DNA from 4 places in the Metabacillus sp. KH_069 genome. Region 1 is predicted to be linked to each of the others. Evidence: riboswitches for the same ligand, from Rfam matches in the RefSeq annotation. Region 1 holds a riboswitch; each other region holds the start of a gene.
The links. A riboswitch is a leader RNA that binds a small molecule or an ion and turns the genes downstream of it on or off. The one in region 1 is predicted to bind S-adenosylmethionine.

Region 1 (5,011 bases):
CATGTTTATCACCTGCTTTTAGTTTAGCAGGAATGTCCGTTTAAAGTCATAATTTAAACGGACATTTTATAAATTGGATGACAGCATAAACGAATGTAGTCCGCTGTTTTATCGGCAATGATCTCTTTATCGTAATCCATGGAAGCAACATGATAGGAGTTATCTAGACTGATGATTTGTTTCATAGTTGATGAGACTTTTTCATAAAGGGTATCGGAGCTGTCCGGAGGGACGACGTGATCTTCTTCGGATTTAAAGATGAGCGCCGGACATGAGACATTTGAAAGCTTTGGTTTTACAGATTTTATCAGGTTAAGGAGATTGTGGACGGCTGTAATCGGAACAGCTGAGTATGTGATTTCTTCAATTCCTTCTGCCTTTATATCCGGTTTTCCTTCGGGGATGTACCTTGGTTCTGACTGATTTTCAAAAGACTCGTATCCAGGCACGCGTAAAGCTGCGTTGATTGTAATCACACCGCTGATTTCTTTATATTTTGCAGCCAAATGCACAGCGAGGATTCCGCCCATTGATTGACCTGCAATAAATACGATGCGGCAGATTTTTTTTAGCTTTAAATAAGCCTGTTCAACGTCTTTGATCCAATCTGTATAACAGCAGGCTTCAAGCTCGAGAATATTAGTCCCGTGACCTTTTAGCCGCGGGGCAAGGACGGTAAAGCCTTTGTCTGCAAGCAGCTTTCCGAGCTCCCCCACACTTTGCGGTGTTCCGACAAAGCCATGGCAAAGCAGAATGCCAATCTCATTTCCTTTATAAAAAAAGCTCTCAGCACCGGGCAATACAGCGTGATTTATTTTAGTCATTTTCCGTTCCTCCAATTCAACAATAATAGAAGAAAAGCCCTATCTTTCACTGGCAATAAAGAGAGGGCTTTTCTTTATCAACCAAAGCGGATAGCTTTGCTGGTGGGAGCACCTTTCCGTTTGCCGGTGGTTGCTGTGAAGTCGGGGAGCCAGATCTCTCGTTCACTCTTGATAATTTATTTAATTCTGATTGGTTTAGTTGGTTTTAATGATCGTATCATGATCAGCTTTTAACTGTCAATAGATTCCTGAAGCATTTGTCTTCACAAAAGACAAAAACTGGAGTAAAATACTTATATTCCAATCAGACAGGTGGGATTTAAATGAACGCCATTCCTAAACCTCTTGTATTAACGAATCAATGGTTTATTGTTTTATCTGTTGCAGCCGCTTGGATTACAGGATTTGGCTGGTTTCTTCTTATACCTCTAATAGCAGGATTAATGGGACTTCTTTTTAAATTTAATCCTATTATGAAGACGGCAAAGCTCTTTTTGAGAAAAAAGCCTTCAGAATATATACCAGAGGATTTTGACCAGCAGCAGTTTAATCAGCTTATTGCAGTGATCTGTCTTAGCCTTGGTTTTCTTGGATATATGATGAACTGGATGACTCTGGCATATATCTTTACCGTTATGGTCGCGCTTGCTGCATTTGTTGCCATTTTGGGCTTTTGTGTGGGCTGCTTTATTCGTTTTCAGTGGCAGCAATATCGATACCGCAGGCTTTCTAAGCAGTGATAATTTTTCTGAAAAAGTGTTGACTTTCTGAAAATACCAGCGTAAAGTAGGACTCACATCGAAAATATGAAACTTCTTATCACGAGAGGTGGAGGGATTTGGCCCTTTGAAACCTCGGCAGCAGACTCCCATGAGAACTGTGCCAACTCCAACAAGCGTGATTTCGCTTGAGAGATAAGAAGAGTGAACGGTCTTTTACCTATGATCTTACCCTCTTCTTGGCTTTCAGGAAGAGGTTTTTTGTTTTCAAAAAATTAATAGATTTCTTATCCAGAGAAGCGGAGGGACTGGCCTGATGATGCTTCGGCAGCGGACTTTTCTAAAAAGTACTGTGCCAATTCCAGCAGGCGAGAAGCCTGGGAGATAAGAAGAGACCTAGTGATTCTTTATGAAGTCATGCCCTCTTCTTGTCGGATAGAAGAGGGTTTTTTTATTTTAAAAATTGCGGGAGGCATACATATGATTCAATTTGAAGGCGTCACAAAGGTTTATAACAGCGGAGGTAATGAAGTGAGAGCACTTGACGGCATTGACCTTCATGTTAAACAAGGGGAAATTTGCGGAGTGATCGGATTCAGCGGAGCCGGTAAAAGCACACTGATCCGCACAGTGAATTTGCTTGAGCGTCCAAGCTCTGGGAAAATCATTGTCGATAATCTTGATTTAACAGCTCTTTCCCAAAAGGAAGTAAGGCAGGTTAAGCGCAAAATCGGCATGGTCTTTCAGCATTTCAATCTGCTGAATTCCAAAACGGTATTCGCCAATGTTGCGATGCCGCTTCTTCTTGCAAAAACCTCTCAAAAAGTAATCAAAGAAAGAGTAACAGAATTATTGTCATTTGTAGGTTTAGAGGATAAAGCGAACCAATATCCTGACCAATTATCAGGCGGTCAAAAGCAGCGTGTCGGAATAGCCAGAGCACTTGCAACACAGCCTTCTATTCTATTGTGCGATGAAGCAACGTCCGCACTTGATCCTCAAACAACAGGCTCCATTCTGAAGCTTTTGAAGAAGATTAATCAGGAATACAACATAACGATTTTAATGATCACCCATGAGATGTCCGTCATCAGGGAGGTTTGCGACAGGGTGGCCGTGATCGAGGGCGGAAAAATTATCGAATCAGGTTCAGTCTTCGATGTTTTCTCAAATCCGCAAACAAAAACAGCTTCGAATTTTGTCAGCTCGGTTCTGAACGATTCCATCCCGGAATCTGTGCTGAAATTAGTGCAGGAGGAGAATGCTCCGGGACAGATTTTCAAAATTAACTTTGTCGGCAAATCTTCAGGACAGCCGCTGCTATCTCAGATTGCAAAACGGTTTGATCTTGATATCAATGTTTTATTTGGAAACATCACAGAGCTTCAGGGCATCCCGTTCGGTCATTTGATTGTTGAACTTCAGGGAACGGAAAGTGAAATTAAACGGGCTTTATTAGTGATGAATCAGGAAAATGTCACAGTGAAAGAGGTGGAAGCACATGCTAGTTGATTCACAGCAAATTATTGATGCACTGATAGAAACACTTGCGATGACAGGTTTTTCATTGCTTTTCTCAACCTTGATCGGACTGCCGCTTGGTGTGCTGCTGGTCATCACAAGAAAAGGTCACCTATGGGAGAATGCCATTATTTTTAATATCTTGAACGGCGTCGTCAATATCTTCCGTTCTGTACCCTTTATCATTTTAATGGTCGCAATTGTTCCTCTTACCAGATTAATTGTAGGAACTTCAATTGGGACAGCAGCAGCTGTAGTACCGCTTGTCTTTTATGCAGGTCCATATATTGCGAGATTGATTGAAAACTCATTATTAGAAGTGGATCCAGGGGTCATCGAGGCAGCAGAAGCTATGGGAGCAACACCAGCGCAAATCATCTTTAAATTTATCGTTCCGGAAGCATTAAGCTCGCTTGTTTTAAGCCTTACAATCGCTACAGTCGGTCTTGTCGGAGCATCAGCGATGGCAGGTGCTGTCGGCGGAGGAGGACTCGGGGATCTCGCCATTACATACGGCTATCAGCGCTTTGATACGGCGGTCATGATCATTACTGTTACAATCCTTGTTGTGCTCGTTCAGGGACTTCAGTCATCAGGTAACTTATTATCTAAAAAAATCAGAAGACGATAGGGAGAGAAACAGGATGAAAAAATTTATAATCTTAGCACTAATTCTAGTATTGGGAGCTCTTGCTGCGGGCTGCGGAAACAAAACAGCAAACGGAAAAGAAGAAGTAAATGTCAAAATTGGCGTTAGCGGATCAGATAACCGCATTTGGGATTTTGTTGCAAAGAAAGCTGAAAAAGAGGGCATCAATATTGAGATCGTCACATTCTCAGATTACGTACAGCCAAATCTGGCACTATCAGAAGGTGAGCTTGATGCAAATGCATTCCAGACTATCTCTTATTTTAACGCATTCAAAAAAGAACACGATCTTGATCTTTCACCGATTGGTACAACTGTCATCGCGCCGCTTGGGCTTTACTCTGAAAAATATAAATCAGTTAAAGACATTCCAGAAGGCGGAAAAATTGCCGTGCCAAACGAAGCAACAAATATGGGCAGAGCGTTCCTTCTGCTTCAGGATGCAGGCTTAATTGAATTGCCTGAGGACTTTGATGGAAATGGTTCATTGGACAAAATCGTCTCAAATCCAAAAAACCTAGAAATTGTCCCTGTTGTTGCAGGCCAGACACCGCGTGTGCTTCCTGACGTAGCGGGATCAATCATTAATAACGGTATTGCTGTGGATGCAGGCTTTAGCCCAGTGAAGGACTCCATTTTCCATGAAGATGAAACGGCTACTCCATATATCAACATTATTGCAGCACGTACAGAAGATAAAGATCGCAAAGAATTGAAGAGAATTGTTGAACTATATCAAGAAGAAGATACTGCAAAATTTATTGAAAAAGAATATGACGGAAGCACGATTCCTACATTTGTGCCTCTAAGCAAAATTGGAGAATGAAATTAAGAATTATATGCAATAAAGGAGTGGAACAGTAAAGAGACTGGGACGTAACGATCCTCTCCTGAATGAAAGCCGAACATTGAATAGTGCGAAAACCTTTAAAAGAAAGGGCTATTTTCCCATAAATTGTTGTTTTTCATGATAAATAATGTCCGTTCCTTTCCGCTCCAGGAACTTGCTTTCCGCGGGGAGCATGGGAGCCTCCTCGGCGTTGCCTGTGGGGTCTCCCATTTTGCTCTATTTCCCGCAGGAGTCAAGTTCCTTCCGCTGCAATCCACTTAAGGTTTCTAACATTTAGTACTGTAGCAACAATATTTATGAAAAGAGCCAAAGAAAAAAATCCGAACTAAAACGAAATTCAAATTGGAATTTCACATAATAGTTTGGATTTTTCTTTGGCTGAAAACCATTTGTCCCAGCCCCTATTTCTTATTGGGCAGCAGTTTCCCAATAATAATCGCTTCCCAAA
Region 2 (5,011 bases), 790 kb from region 1:
CCTGCAATCCTGCCTTTTTAGCCTCCACGCGGTTTTCACCATACAGGACGGCCTGTTCCATACTTCCAAATGATTTGCGGTAAATGACGTTTTTGTTTTTTACAAATTCCGCAACTGCTGATGAAGATCCATTGACCAAAAACGATTCCTCTCTGAGTTCATCTGCATTTTTCTGCATCAGCAGCCTGCCTTCAGATACAATGAGCACTTCTTCCAGCAGCCGGCTGACTTCATCTATTAGATGAGTAGATAATATAAACGTACGCGGATATTCTTCGTACTCTTCCAATAGCAAATCGTAAAATCTGCTTCTGGCTGCAGCATCCAGACCAATATATGGCTCATCAAATATCGTAATTGGCGCCCGGCTTGCAAGACCAACCGTTATTCCCAGTGCAGATTCCATTCCCTTTGATAATGTTTTGACTTTCATATTTCCATGAAGATAAAAATCCTCGAGCAGTTTTTCAGCTGTTTCCCGGCTCCAATTCGGGTAAAAGCAGCGTGCGATTTTCAGGACATCTTTTATCTTTAATCCTTTTTTAAAATTTTCGCTTTCATTGATCAAACAGATCGACTCCGTTATCTCTTGATTTTCATAAGGTTTTTGATCATTTATTAACACCGAACCACCCGTCGGCAGGATCTGACCGGCAAGAATCTGCATCAATGTCGTTTTACCGGCTCCATTCCGGCCCAGCAGGCCGTAAATCTTATTTTCTTCAAGTTCCAGTGTAATGCCGTTAAGCGCGCTTTTCTTGCCATAAACCTTTGTTAATTCATTCATATTAACCCTCATTATGACCGCTCCCTTTTTCAAGCATTTCTTTTAGATCGTTCACACTGATATTCAATTTTGCCGCTTCCATCTTCAAGGGCAAAATAAAGGCTTCGTAAAATTGCTCTTTCCGCTTGAGGGTTAATATCCCCTTTGCCCCTTCAGCTACGAACATCCCAATCCCTCTCTTCTTAAAAAGAATGCCTTTCTCCACTAACTGATTGATCCCCTTCGCTGCTGTTGCCGGATTAATTTGATAATGTGCCGCGAACTCATTTGTCGATGGAACTCTCTCTCCTTCCTGAACCATGCCGTTGATGATGTCATCTTCTATCTGCTCCGCTATTTGCTGAAAAATCGGTCTGTCGGTATCTAAAAATGGATTCATATGACCCCTCTTTCGGTTCATTTGTTAATTGGTTAGTTACTTATGTAATTAACTATATATCACACTGTAAAACATTGTCAATATAAAATCTGAAAATGGACTAATTCCAAATAAAAAAGGCAATCCCCTAGAGGGACCGCCTAATTTTAACCTGCCTTTTCAAATGTAACCTTGACCACTTTTTTGGTTTTCTCATTATATTCAACGAAAACAAATAGTTGAAACGTTTTATTCTTTTCCTTCAGCGTAAGCTTGAACGTTTCAATTGAAGTTGCTCTTTTTCTTTTTTTTCCTACATGCAGATAGTCTGTGATTTGGGCACCTGGGTATTTTTCCATGGTCTTGCGCATCGCAACTCTTCCGAACTCTTCGTAGGAAAGCACTTTTGTTTCTGCATGAGCTTGAACTAAAAACGCGGTCATACTGCTTCCTGCCAAACAGAAAATCAGCAAGATGTTCAGCCATCTTTTCATTTTTACAATCCCTTCTTTCTTTTTCATAGGGTTTGTAAATGAATGGATTCTATGCAGACATCTCTTTGATCATAAACACCTGCTCTGCTTTTTCGATGAATCCCTCTTTTTCTAAGATTTCATGGACCAGCTGATTGGATTTAGATAGATTGACAGCTGTTCTTTGAATCTCTTCCGTGTTAGAGAATGCGAATGCTTCATGCAGCAGCGAGCGCAAAAGGGCTTCTTTCTCCTGATGTTCAGGGTGTGCCTCACATTGAAATAAAAGGATGCCAGATAGCGTTCCGTCGTCCTCATATTTCCGTTTTGACAGGGCGAATCCGATGGTTTCCCCTTTTTCGTCTACAGCAAGAATAGACTCACCATCTCTGATGTTTTGCCACTGCACCTGCCATGGCGCCAGCTTGTTATAGAAAGGGATATTCTGTACGTCCCGCGGCTTTTTTACCTGAACACGGAATCCGCCTTTTGATTTTTCGAGCTTAAGCGGAGCTGAATGTCCGAGGTGTGCAATCCTGTCTACTACCTTATAGCCCATTTTTTCATAAAGCTTAATCGCACGATCATTATGAGAAACGGCTTCAAGAGTAGCTGTGTCTACATTTTCTTTTTTGTAAAGGGATAATACCTCTTCCATCAGCTTGACCCCTACTCCTTTGCTTCGGTACTCAGGAGCAACACCGGTTCCGCCGTTCCATGCAATTTTTTTGCCATCAATGGTTCTGATTCCATTCAAAACAAGCCCAACCGGCTTCGAGCCGTGAAAAGCAACTACAGATAATGCCGGCGAAAGGTTTTCAAGCACCATTCGATTAAAAAAATTCTCAAGAGACAGCGTCATATCAAAATAATATCCCTCAAAGCCTTTATTCCATGCGGTTAATGCTTCTTCAAGCGTACATTGAGACAATCTTTTAATGGTGATCATAACGTACCCCTTTTCTCAGTAGACTGTAAGCTTTCTAACCTCTTAGTGTCTGGGATGATCCTTTTAAAAACTTAAGCTCTCCCTTTTTCCAAGTACAAGAAGATCATTTCTTCTAAAGCGCGAATTTGTTTTTCATAAGGGTAACTCCCGCCTATTACTGAATAGTGAAGGCAAATGCCATCTATAGTTCCCCACACCATAGAAGATACGAGCGAAGGATCAGTGTCTTTGTTGAATTCATTCTGCCTGATGCCTTCTTCGATGATCTCAATGAGCAGGGCCTGATAGACATTGTCATAACGGTCTGTCATGACTCGCTTCAGCTCTTCGTCCCTGCCTGAGTGAATCCAGAATTCAAGGTGAACCCCGATCATTCTCTGCCACTTTTGAGACAGCTCAATTTCCGCGTAGTTTTTGAAAAACTGGTGAAGTTTTTCTTTTGCAGTTCCGCTCTCTTGAAAGGTATTTTTCAGCTTGGTGATATTCTCCTCTGTCCGCATCTGCATCAGCTGAAGATAAATTTCTTCCTTGCTTTTAAAATAGTTGTAGATCGCCCCTTTGCTTAACCCGGATTCAGCAACAATATCGTCTATTGTTGCAAGCTGAAATCCTTTTTCGCCAAATGCCTTAAGGGCACTTTCCAGGATATGGCGCTTCTTTTTTTCCTTGTATTCATTTGAAACGATTGGAGCCACTTTTACACCGCCTTCCTTAAAAACCGACTATATAGTTTATTTTATTCCACTGATGACGGTAAATTCAAACAATTTCGAAAAAATATTTGTTAAATCTACCATTTGACTTTTACACAATAACCCCTTAATGTAGGAAAGGACTTTTTTAAAAGCTCACATATATCTTCTTATTAAGAGAGGCAGAGGGACTGGCCCTGTGACGCCTCGGCAGCGGACTCGGATTTCCGAGTGCTGTGCCAATTCCAGCAAGCCCTGTGCTTGAAAAATGAGAAGAGCTTATTTCCATTCCGGATATAAGATCTCTTCTTATTTTAGAAGAGATCTTTTTTTATGCACACTGAAAGATCCTTACGAAAAGAAAGGTGGTTCACATGGAAACGAAAGGAAATGGATGGGCGCTGCTGCCCTTACTCATATTTATCGGTCTGTTTGTAGGTTCCGGCATCATCACCGGAGACTTCTATAAAATGCCCATTCTAGTAGCAATCATCATTGCAGCGGGCGCTGCACTTATGATGAATCGAAAAGAAACATTCACTTCAAAAGTGGAGAGCTTTGCTAAAGGGGCAGGTCATCCTGATTTAATGATCATGGTGTTTATATTTATCTTGGCTGGGGCTTTCTCAGAAGTGGCCAAAGGAATGGGAGCAGTTGAATCAACTGTCAATCTTGCTCTTACCTTTTTGCCGCAAAGCTTTTTGATTGTTGGGTTATTTATCATTGGGGCTTTCATTTCACTTGCAATGGGTACTTCAATGGGAACAATTGCTGCGCTTGCTCCAATTGGCGTTGCCATCAGTGCAGAAGCTGATATTTCAGTAGCTCTTGCTATGGCTGCCGTAATTGGCGGTGCAATGTTCGGGGATAATCTGTCTTTTATATCGGATACAACGATTGCAGCCGTTCGGACACAGCAAACGGAAATGAGAGACAAGTTCAAGGTAAACTTCTTCATTGTTTTGCCGGCTGCCATTATAACTAGTGTCGTTTTAATTGTCATTTCTCTCGGCAATCAATCACCAGTTTCTCCCGGAGAATTCAGTTTCATTAAAATGGTGCCATATATAGCCGTTCTTGTAACAGCGCTTTTCGGAATGAATGTAATCGTTGTTTTAACTGGAGGTATCCTGCTTAGCGGAATCATCGGCCTTTCTGATGGCAGCTACACGTTAACGGCATTTCTTCAGAAAATAACAGATGGTATTATGGGGATGGCCGAATTAGTCATTCTTTCACTCTTAATCGGCGGAATGGTTGAATTAATTAAACGAAACGGCGGCATTCACTTTATTTTAGAAGCGATGACGCGAAGAATAGCTTCTAAAAAAGGAGCAGAATTTGCCATTGCCGGTCTTGTCAGCACGACAAACCTTGCAACTGCGAATAATACGATCTCTATTATTGCAGCAGGTTCTCTCGCAAAAGATATGGCGGTTAAGTATGAGATTGATAAACGTAAATCTGCGAGCCTTTTAGATATTTTCTCTTGCAGTATACAGGGGTTAATTCCTTACGGTGCTCAAATGCTGACTGCCGCTCAATTTGCTAAGATTTCACCAACTGATATCCTGCCATTCTCTTTTTACCCATTCTTAATAGCCATCATGGGTATTGTTGCTATAATTATAGGCTATCCGAGATTTAAAGAATCCCGGTAAATCTTATTGACAGAGTCCGTAAATCGGACTCTGTTTTTTATGAGAAAAAGCCGCTCATTCTACGAGCAGCCTTACCTCTTCATCAATCCAT
Region 3 (5,011 bases), 1.6 Mb from region 1:
TGAAATAATCTGCCCCGCAGGCAATTTTTTTCTCAAGCCTTTTTACCGCTTTATCAAGATATTTGACATTAGGGTTAAACGCGGCAGCTACTGAGAAATTGGTTTTTTCTCCAAGCGGTTTACCTGAATAAGAAAGGCCGTCGTTAAATTGCTTGATTAAGCTGATCAAATCAAATGATGAAAGATCATAAACCGATGTTGCTCCCGGAAAATCCCCGATTTTTGATGGATCGCCTGTGATTGCTAAGACATCTGTAAGTCCAAGTGTATGAAGACCCATCAAATGAGATTGAAGGCCAATTAAATTGCGGTCGCGGCATGTAATATGAATTAAAGACCTGAGCCCAAGTGTTTGCTGAACGATGGACCCAACAGCAACATTGCTAATCCGCGGTGACGCAAGCGAGTTATCTGCAAGAGTTAAGGCATCGATTCCAGCAGCCTGCAGAGCTTTTGCTCCTTTTAAAAATTTGTCTATTCCAAGTTTTTTAGGAGGATCAAGTTCTACAATCAGAGAACGTTTCTCGCTCACTATTTCCTGCAGGGGAGGGTACTTTCTTTCCGCTGCTGACGTGACAGAAATCTCTTCTTTTCTGATTTTCACTTTCTTCTCTGTAACTGGAGCCAGGCCTTTAAGCGCTGCTGCCATTGCTTCAATGTGCAATGGCGTTGTGCCGCAGCACCCGCCGATCAGTCTTGCTCCCTGATTTCTGAAGGCAAGAGCACTTTCTGCAAAATATTTTTCTCCTGAGCCATACACAAGTCTGCCTTCTTCAAGAGTAGGCAAGCTGCTGTTTGGATAAACAGATAAGTACGCTTTATCAGGCAGCGGAATTTCTTCAAGTGAAGAAAGCATATGGTAAGGTCCCAGTCTGCAATTCAGCCCGACAACATCCGCACCAAGTGCTTCAAGCTGAGAAAGGCCTTCATGCAGAGGTGTTCCGTCCTGCAGCACCCCGATTTCGTGCAGGGAGATGTTTGTAATAATCGGGATATTCGTTTCTTTTCTCGCTATCTCTAATACTGTTTTTATTTCCTCGAGATCATAATAGGTTTCAAGCAGAAGGCCGTCGACCTCTTCACTGAGCAAAAGGTAAAGCTGTTCCCTGAAATTTCTTTTAATGTCTTCAAGAGAATAGGCGTTTTTTTTGAAAGCACGGATGCCTCCAATTGTGCCGAGAACATAAGTGTCATTGCCGGCTGCTGCTTTTTTGGCAATCTGCACAGCAGTACGGTTGATCGCTCTCACTTCATCTTCTAATCCGTATCTTGAAAGCTTAATATAATTGGCGCCGTACGTATTTGTCTGAATAACATCCGCACCGGCTGCAATATAAGCCTTATGGACATTTAAGATTTCATCAGGCTTTGATAAATTCAATTCTTCGAAACATCGGTCCACTCCGTGAGAATAAAGCAGTGTTCCCATTGCTCCGTCGCCAATCAGGATCTTGTTCTGTAAATCGTTTAAAAGTGTCAAACTCCAAACCTCCTTCATGCAAGTAAAGAAAACAAAAAAAGCCTTCCAAGAAGAAGACTTTTGAACGTTCAGGACTTCTTCTTATCGTTCGATGGATGCATCGCTGGAATTAGCACCTTGGAATGAAAGCTCTGCTGAATACAGATGGTTTCATTATGCCAGGTTGCTGAAGCTTCAAAGGGCCAGTCCCTCAGCTTCTCTAGATAAGAATGGTGAAATATGAAATTAGCAAAAAGATATTATATCTAATTTACATGTTTTTTCGGATAGATTCAATACAAAAGTAAAAGTTTTCTGAATAGACGGGGAATTTATTGAGGATAGATCAAAAGGAAAACCTGCCGAACAGCTAAACAAACACCCGGCTGAGAAGAGCCCGGGTGTTCGTTCACTTTATCTGAAATTAAGAAACTGGACGTCAATCGGCAAGTCTGCACCGCGAACGGCTGCAATTACCTGCTGAAGGTCGTCCTTATTTTTGCCGGTTACGCGGACCTGATCATCCTGAACCTGTGTTTTTACTTTTAAACCAGAATTTTTAATAATGGCATTAATCTTTTTCGCATTATCCTTATCAATACCCTGAATCAGCTTAGCACGCTGGCGAATCGTACCGCCGGATGCGCCTTCAATCTTGCCGTAATCAATATTCCTGGTCGCCACATTGCGCTTAATCAGTTTGGAAACAAAAACATCCTTTAACTGATCCATTTTAAACTCATCATCTGAGACTAGAACAATCTCTTCTTTTTCAAGAGAAATGCTGCTTTTGCTCCCTTTAAAATCATAGCGCGTGCCGATTTCCTTCATTGTCATCGTAATCGCATTCGTCACCTCAGGCATATCCACTTTCGACACAATATCAAACGAACTATCCTTCGCCATAAGAATCCCTCCAAGAACTTTGTATTATTCTTAGATTATAGTAGAATGGACTTGGGATAACAACACATGAAGTGCGGAATCGCCTGTTTAGCTCCGACAGACAGATAAGGCTCCGCCAGGAAAGGCGCTTTTTGCTTTTCCTGGCGGAGCCGTTCTGGCCGAGGAGTTAGGCGATGGAGCCGGACAAACCGAAGTGCGGAGCCGTTCTGACCGAGGGGTTGGGAGCTGGAGCCGGATAAGACAAAATCCAAAGTCTGCCCACCTAATCAGTTTAACAATAACAGCAAATGCAACCTGCAAAAGAAAGGAACGAAAATCACTGATGAATCCAGGAACGTTTATGACGCTTTCAATAGATGAAAAATTAGATTATGGATACTATTTGACAGACGGAGAAAGCCGTGTGCTGCTTCACAAAACCGAAATCACGGAGCCAATCGAAGGCAAAGAAGAGATTGAGGTTTATATTATTGTCGATCATGAGGATCGTCTTGCTGCAACAATGAAAAAACCGAAAATTACTGAGGATCATTATGACTGGGTTGAGGTTGTAAGTGTAAGAGAAGATATGGGAGCATTTGTTGACATCGGCTTATCCAAGGATGCGCTGGTGGCAAATGATATTCTTCCCGCATTTATTGAGGTCTGGCCTGAAGAGGGGGACATGCTTTATTGTTCTTTGAAGGTAACGAAAAATGGCAGGTTTTTCACGAAGCTTGCAACGGAAGATGTCATGCAGGAGAATATTGTCTCAGCGGAAGGTGCTGCCAACAACCAAACCGTGACAGGCAGAGTGTACAGAATGATTATTGCCGGCTCATACATAATCACCGAAGAAGGCTACAAAGGATTCATTCACTCTTCGCAGCGTAAAAGAGAGCCTCGTCTAGGGGAACTTGTAACAGGACGCGTAATTGATGTTAAAGAAGATGGAACAATCAACGTATCCCTTCTTCCAAGAAAGCATGAAGCATTGGATGCAGACGCTCAGCAGCTTTATGATTACATGGAATCAAGAGGCGGAGCGATGCCATTCTTCGATAAAAGCGATCCTGAAGATATTAAAGAACGCTTTAACATGAGCAAAGGCGCGTTCAAGCGTGCAATCGGATCATTAATGAAAGCCGGGAAAGTTTATCAGGAAGACGGCTGGACATATTTCAAAAAGGAACAGTAAGCGAGTTGATCGCTTGCTGTTTTTTTTGCTCTTTGTAAACATTGTTGCTATTAGACGAAATGTTAAAAACCCTTAGTGGATGGCAGCGGATAAACTTGACTCCTGCGGGAAATAGAGCCCCATGCTCCCCGCGGAAAGCAAGTTCCTCTCGCTGCAAGGAGCGGGCAACATTTATAATGAATAACAACAATCTATACGAAAACAGCTTTTTTTTTGGACAATTACAAGTTTGGTAGATGAAAACTCAGGTGGCGGCGGATAAAATCAAAAATTGGCTGATAGTATTCTGAGGTTCTGTCATCCCATAAAAATATTGCACACAAAACCCTTCCAATAATAAATAATAAAGATTTTCGAAAATCAGTCGATATGACATGAGGAGATACTTTTAAAGGGAGAGAAACCATCAATGAAAAGAAATCATAGAGCGATCGTGCTTTCGTTTTGCCTCATGATGCTGCTTTCAGGCTGCGGAAAATCCGAATCTGTTAGTAAGTCAGAAGATAAGATAAAGGTGGGCATTATGTTGTCTGATGTCGGACTTGGCGATCAGTCATTTAGTGATTCAGCATTTGCAGGACTAATGAAATCACGTGATGAGCTTGGAATTTTATTCGATTACAGAGAAATTAAAGATACCGGGACCTATGAAAAGGGATTAACTGAATTAGTTAAAGAAGGCAATGACTTAGTTATCGGACTTGGTTTTATGGTTCAGGAGGATCTTGAGAAAACAGCAAAAAAATATCCTGAACAGAAATTCATCTTAATTGATGCTGTTTCAGAGATGGATAACATCACGTCGATTACGTTTAAAGAGAAAGAGGGCAGCTTCTTAGCAGGAGCTGCTGCTGCCATGACATCGAAATCCAATACAGTCGGATTCATTGGCGGAGCAGATGTTCCGCTTATCAATAAGTTTGCCGATGGATTTTCAGAAGGAGCAAAGGCAATTAACCCGGATATAAAAATAATAACGGAATATGCCAATGATTTCGGCGACGATAAACTTGGAAGTGAAATAGGGGAAAAAATGATTGGCAATCAGGCTGATGTTTTATATGCTGCCGCTGGTTTTACTGGAGTAGGTGCACTAAAAGCAGCTCAAGATAACGGTGTTTACGCAATAGGGGTTGACAGTGATCAGTATTTTTACGCAGAAAAATCAGTGATAACTTCTATGCTCAAAAATGTAGACGTGGGAATCTACAAGCTGCTTAAAGAGTATGTAAGGGAAAAAGAAGTACCTGATGGTCATATTGAATTAGGTTTAAAAGACAATGGCGTTCAGCTGGCGCCAATCCGTGTTATTTCGCTTACGGAAGATCAGCAGAAAACCCTTGATGAATGGCAGAAAAAATTAGCAGAAGGCAACTAGGGGGAAGACTTGTGTCACTTAAGAAAAAGCTTTTGCTGAATTCACTCAGCATCATAATTATGGCTACCTTGATGATTGGCTTTATTATTGT
Region 4 (5,011 bases), 1.7 Mb from region 1:
CTGAAGGTATAAGCTATGTTCCGTCAGTCTGTACGGAGTCAGTCTTATAGCTTGAAGATCTGCCAGAATAAAGAGGACTCCATAGCTGTTTAAAATAAGCAATACCCATGAAAGAACGGGACTAAACGAATGAAGAAGAAAATGAAATCCAGCTGTTTCAAGGACAATGGCATGAATCAGCATGATGTTTAGGGCAATAACACTTGTTTGATGATGAGCGGTGAAATAAACACCTCCATGCTGAGGGGCTTTTTTCCGCCAATTGAAGAAAGCAAAGTAGAAAATGGAAATCTCCGTAAAAAGGATATCCATCAAGCGGTTTGAAGGAACATGATTTTCAAAAGCGGCTTTCGCTTTTGGAAAAAAGAATGGGAGATCAGTATTCAACTTGTAATCTCCAATGATTCGCGGAAGTTTCTTAAAAAAGAGAATAAGGATAAAAATCTCCGCGAGTAAAACAAGAGCTTCACAAGCAAAAAGCAGCCACGGTATAAAGGAGAAAGCCTTCATTTGCTGAACGGGGATGAGAAAGCGGGCAAATCCATAACCGGCAAGGATGACAGGAACCAGATAGGTAAGGGAGTACCTTTTTCTTAAGATAAACAAGTAGGTTAAAAGCGGTATCACAACCAGAAAATCAAGCAGAGAACCTAGAGCTGCTCCCTGCGGAACAGGCTGCATGAATGGAAAACGGTAGATTGCGGCATTTGATCCGGCAATGAGAAGAACCAATGCTGCAAAAAGACCCCATTTTGGCTTTGTTAATGAATGTGTCATTCGTATCGCCACCTTTCACTTATAGGATAAATATATCATGAAAATATGTAAAAAAAAGACAGTTGATTTGAACGGTTTTTGACAGATTCAGGACGCGGCATAATTCCATTCTTCAGCACATATTCCTTATATAAAGACAAGCCCGGTGCAAGGGAGGAAAATGCCTGAAAATGAGGAAATCTGTTCATGTGACAGCAAGTATCTATGCAGCCGTTTCAATTTCTTTCTGGGGAATATCCTTTGTTTCAACGAAAGCTGTTTTAAGTCAGCTAGAACCTTTTACATTGCTTGCTTTGCGCTTTTGTATTGCAGCTGTCTTTTTATTTTTCCTGCTTTTGCTCCTTCGTCAGCCATTCAAAATGAAGGTGGCTCATCTTCCGTCCATTTTTATCCTTTCTGTGCTTGGCATCTTTGTTCATCAAGTGTTTCAAGCAGCAGCCTTACAGTCTATTCAGGCATCGCAAGCGGGATGGATCATCTCTTTTTCCCCGATTTTCACAGCTGTTCTGGCCACTCTCTTTTTGAAAGAAACATTTACGCTTTTTAAAGCAGCGGGCATGACAATTGCTGTACTCGGCGTTCTTTTAATAACTTCATATGGACAAGGCGGGTCTTTACCTTTTCACGCTAACATCGGTTACTTGCTGATGATTTTAAGTACATTGAATTGGGCGGTTTATTCGATTTTGATAAAAAAACTGAAGATCCCATATCCCGCGCTGACAGTTACTTTTTATACATGCTCCTTCGGCTTTATCATGACTCTTCCTTTCTTTTTAAGAAATAATGGCTTGGTTCAGATGGCTTATCTGACAAAGGAAAATTGGACTCATTTGCTGTTTCTCGGAATTTTTGTCTCCGCAGTCGCATACTGGTTTTGGGGCAAAGCGCTCGAAGTCATGGAGGCAACTAAAGTGTCATCTTTTCTGTACTTTGAACCCCTTGCAACTGTGATTGCAGCAGTGATATTGCTGCATGAACCGATTTTGAAGGCAAGCGTGGCCGGAGGTCTTCTGATTATTGCCGGGGTGATGATGGTAAACCGTAAATATTCATAAAAGCCTTGCAAAATATTTGATAATGAGATAAGGTTATAAAAACAATCAATTCAAAAAGTTCATACTATTTATTCTTATCCAGAGAGATGGAGGGTTCTGGCCCTGTGAAATCTCAGCAACCGGAAAAGAACGGGGAATCTTTCTGTTCGAACCAAGGTGCTAAATCCAGCAAGCGCAGGTAATAAGCTTGGGAGATAAGGAGAAGCAATCATTCGATATTAACGTCTTCTTCTTAAATGAGGAAGACGTTTTTTATTTTTATATTATTGGGATGCAGTCTTTTTGCCGGATTAGATGGAATGGCAGTCTTTAGGTTTAAACACACAAATGGAGAAAAACTTGCAGAAACTATTATGGGACGGTGTTGGAAATGTCAGAACGCATTGAAACAATCTTAGCTCAAATTGGAAATCGAAGTGAAAACGCAACGGGAACCGTGAATCCGCCCGTCTATTTTTCTACAGCCTACAGGCACAATGGTATTGGGGAATCAACAGGATTTGATTACGTCCGCACCGGAAACCCGACGCGGCAGATTCTTGAAAAGGCCATTGCAGAGCTTGAGCACGGAGATCAGGGTTATGCATTCAGTTCAGGGATGGCAGCGATTCAGACGCTTATGGCATTGTTTAAAAGCGGAGACGAGCTCATTGTATCCTCTGATTTGTATGGAGGTACTTACCGATTATTCGAACGGGAATGGAGAAAATATGGCCTTGTTTTTCACTACGCAGATTTTAAAGACGGGGACTGTACGCAGCAGCTGATCAATGAACGCACAAAGGCCATTTTTCTTGAGACCCCGACAAATCCTTTGATGCAGGAAACAGAGGTCAGCAAGATTGCGAAAATAGCCCGTGAAAACAATTTGCTGCTGATTGTCGACAACACGTTCTATACGCCGATTCTGCAAACACCGATTTTAGACGGAGCTGACATCGTGATCCATAGTGCCACTAAATATTTGGGCGGTCACAATGATGTGCTTGCCGGTTTGGTTGTTGCGAAGGGAACGGAGCTGTGCGAAGAGCTTGCCCAGCATCACAACGCAATCGGCGGGGTGCTTTCTCCTTTTGATTCCTGGCTCTTGATCCGCGGCATGAAAACCTTGGCTCTGCGGATGAACCAGCATGAGAGAAATGCGGGCCAGCTCGCATCTTTTCTTGAAAATCAGTCTGAGGTGACAGATGTGCTTTATCCGGGCAAAGGCGGAATGCTTTCATTTAGGCTGCAGAAGGAAGAATGGGTCAATCCATTTTTAAAGGCCTTAAAGACGATTACATTTGCTGAAAGCTTAGGCGGAGTGGAAAGCTTTATCACATATCCCGCAACACAGACACATATGGATATTCCTGAAGAGATTCGCGCTGCAAACGGCGTGTGCAACAGGCTTTTGCGATTTTCTGTCGGCATTGAATACGCAGGAGATTTGGAACTTGACTTAACACAGGCATTTGAACTGATGAAGGAGGCGGAGAAAGTTGAGCAACGGTGATTGGAAATTCGAGACGAAACTGCTCCACAATCGTCAAAAGGTGCAAAAAGAAACAGGAGCGGTAAGCGTGCCGATCCATCATTCCTCTACTTTTCACCAATTTGACTTTGATGACTACGGCAAATTTGATTACAGCAGATCCGGAAACCCGACGCGCGAGGCATTAGAAGAAACCATTGCTGAACTTGAAGGCGGCACAAAAGGATTTGCCTTCGCTTCTGGAATGGCGGCCATTTCAACCTGTTTTTTATTGTTGTCTAAAGGCGACCACGTTTTAATAACGGAAGATGTATACGGCGGAACATACCGGATCATTACAGATGTATTGAGCAGATTCGGGATTGAATACAGCTTTGTCGACATGACTGATTTGCACGAAGTGGCATCGCACATCAAGCCGAATACAAAAGTAATCTACGTGGAGACACCGTCTAATCCGCTTTTGAAAATTACCGACATCCAGGGCATTACGAAACTTGCAAAAGCAAATAACTGTTTAACCTTTTTAGACAATACATTTTTAACACCTGTTCTGCAGCGTCCGCTCGAGCTCGGAGTCGATATCGTGCTTCACAGCGCAACCAAGTTTTTGGCCGGACACAGTGATGTCCTTGCCGGTCTTGCAGTAGTAAAGGACGCAGAGCTCGCTGCACAGGTTGGGAAACTGCAAAATGCGTTCGGTGCGGTACTCGGCGTGCAGGACAGCTGGCTTGTCCTACGCGGAATCAAAACACTGAACGTCAGACTTCAGCAATCTTCCGCATCTGCCCGGAAGCTCGCAGAATACTTGTCGAAGCATAAAGCTGTCCGTCACGTGTATTATCCTGGACTAACGTTCCATCCTGGCCACTCCATTCAGCGCTACCAGGCGGACGGACCGGGTGCCGTGCTATCGTTCACACTGGCTGATGAAGATGCGGTCCGCACACTTGTCAAAAATGTGGAGCTCCCAGTATTCGCAGTCAGCCTCGGCGCTGTGGAATCCATTCTTTCATACCCGGCAAGAATGTCGCATGCCGCTATGCCAAAAGAAGAGCGGGAGCGGCGCGGGATCACGGATGGACTGCTGCGCATCAGCGTCGGCCTTGAAGACGCTGACGACTTGATCAAAGACTTTGAGCAGGCATTGGGGAAGCTGCCTGCGCATGCGCATAATAAGTTGAGAGCTTGATAGAGTTTAGGACGATTCCTTTGTGGGGTCGTTTTTTTTTGTGTGTAGGGGATTCATTTCTAAAGACAACTATGAAATGGATGGTCAAAATTATTCCAAATTGGACGGTTATTACATGTGTTCTTAATTGTATAATATTGTCGGACCCCTAGGATGGAATAGATAAGTTATTAAAGTAAAGGTGATGAAAATATGACTTTGGCAGTTTTAATTTCTTTAATTCTAATGAGTGCTATAAAAATAGTAATGACCTGTCTTCCAACTTTTAGTGTCGATTGGCTTATCAGCAAATTTGAGATTCATTCAAAACTCAGTGACTCAAATTCTACAGTAACCATTGATGGGAAATCCTTGAAAGGTGAAGGCAAAATACAAGTAATTAATGATTTTAACGAAGCTGTTTTTTTAAAAAAATATTATATTTATCCTGGGAGCGAGAATTTATTTTTACATCCGGAGAACGGCGGGACTCCAATTATCATTGATACTAAGAGAGGAAAAAAGGATGTT

Region 2: linked by a shared signal. The riboswitch ahead of AC3ISE_RS01210 (Na+/H+ antiporter NhaC family protein) and the one ahead of AC3ISE_RS19485 (alpha/beta hydrolase) in region 1 are both predicted to bind S-adenosylmethionine.
Region 3: linked by a shared signal. The riboswitch ahead of AC3ISE_RS04930 (bifunctional homocysteine S-methyltransferase/methylenetetrahydrofolate reductase) and the one ahead of AC3ISE_RS19485 (alpha/beta hydrolase) in region 1 are both predicted to bind S-adenosylmethionine.
Region 4: linked by a shared signal. The riboswitch ahead of AC3ISE_RS05470 (methionine biosynthesis PLP-dependent protein) and the one ahead of AC3ISE_RS19485 (alpha/beta hydrolase) in region 1 are both predicted to bind S-adenosylmethionine.

The regions. Positions count from the first base shown of each region.
Region 1 is NZ_CM174460.1:3,855,935-3,860,945, reverse strand. Features, by position in the region: gene AC3ISE_RS19490 (AAA family ATPase) at 1-3, opposite strand, end outside; gene AC3ISE_RS19485 (alpha/beta hydrolase) at 54-824, opposite strand; SAM riboswitch class I at 896-1,002, opposite strand; gene AC3ISE_RS19480 (DUF4395 domain-containing protein) at 1,148-1,564, shown strand; SAM riboswitch class I at 1,638-1,745, shown strand; SAM riboswitch class I at 1,828-1,934, shown strand; gene AC3ISE_RS19475 (methionine ABC transporter ATP-binding protein) at 2,024-3,055, shown strand; gene AC3ISE_RS19470 (methionine ABC transporter permease) at 3,045-3,695, shown strand; gene AC3ISE_RS19465 (MetQ/NlpA family ABC transporter substrate-binding protein) at 3,709-4,539, shown strand; gene AC3ISE_RS19460 (oxidoreductase) at 4,965-5,011, opposite strand, start outside.
Region 2 is NZ_CM174460.1:214,803-219,813, reverse strand. Features, by position in the region: gene AC3ISE_RS01235 (ABC transporter ATP-binding protein) at 1-799, opposite strand, end outside; gene AC3ISE_RS01230 (GntR family transcriptional regulator) at 789-1,166, opposite strand; gene AC3ISE_RS01225 (DUF3889 domain-containing protein) at 1,313-1,639, opposite strand; gene AC3ISE_RS01220 (GNAT family N-acetyltransferase) at 1,689-2,567, opposite strand; gene AC3ISE_RS01215 (TetR/AcrR family transcriptional regulator) at 2,639-3,262, opposite strand; SAM riboswitch class I at 3,427-3,534, shown strand; gene AC3ISE_RS01210 (Na+/H+ antiporter NhaC family protein) at 3,634-4,920, shown strand; gene AC3ISE_RS01205 (TetR/AcrR family transcriptional regulator) at 4,992-5,011, opposite strand, start outside.
Region 3 is NZ_CM174460.1:987,324-992,334, forward strand. Features, by position in the region: gene AC3ISE_RS04930 (bifunctional homocysteine S-methyltransferase/methylenetetrahydrofolate reductase) at 1-1,480, opposite strand, end outside; SAM riboswitch class I at 1,559-1,690, opposite strand; gene AC3ISE_RS04935 (YajQ family cyclic di-GMP-binding protein) at 1,874-2,365, opposite strand; gene AC3ISE_RS04940 (CvfB family protein) at 2,688-3,542, shown strand; gene AC3ISE_RS04945 (BMP family lipoprotein) at 3,952-4,920, shown strand; gene AC3ISE_RS04950 (methyl-accepting chemotaxis protein) at 4,932-5,011, shown strand, end outside.
Region 4 is NZ_CM174460.1:1,090,801-1,095,811, forward strand. Features, by position in the region: gene AC3ISE_RS05460 (hypothetical protein) at 1-777, opposite strand, end outside; gene AC3ISE_RS05465 (DMT family transporter) at 948-1,835, shown strand; SAM riboswitch class I at 1,907-2,036, shown strand; gene AC3ISE_RS05470 (methionine biosynthesis PLP-dependent protein) at 2,206-3,330, shown strand; gene metC (cystathionine beta-lyase) at 3,317-4,501, shown strand; gene AC3ISE_RS05480 (YfmQ family protein) at 4,694-5,011, shown strand, end outside.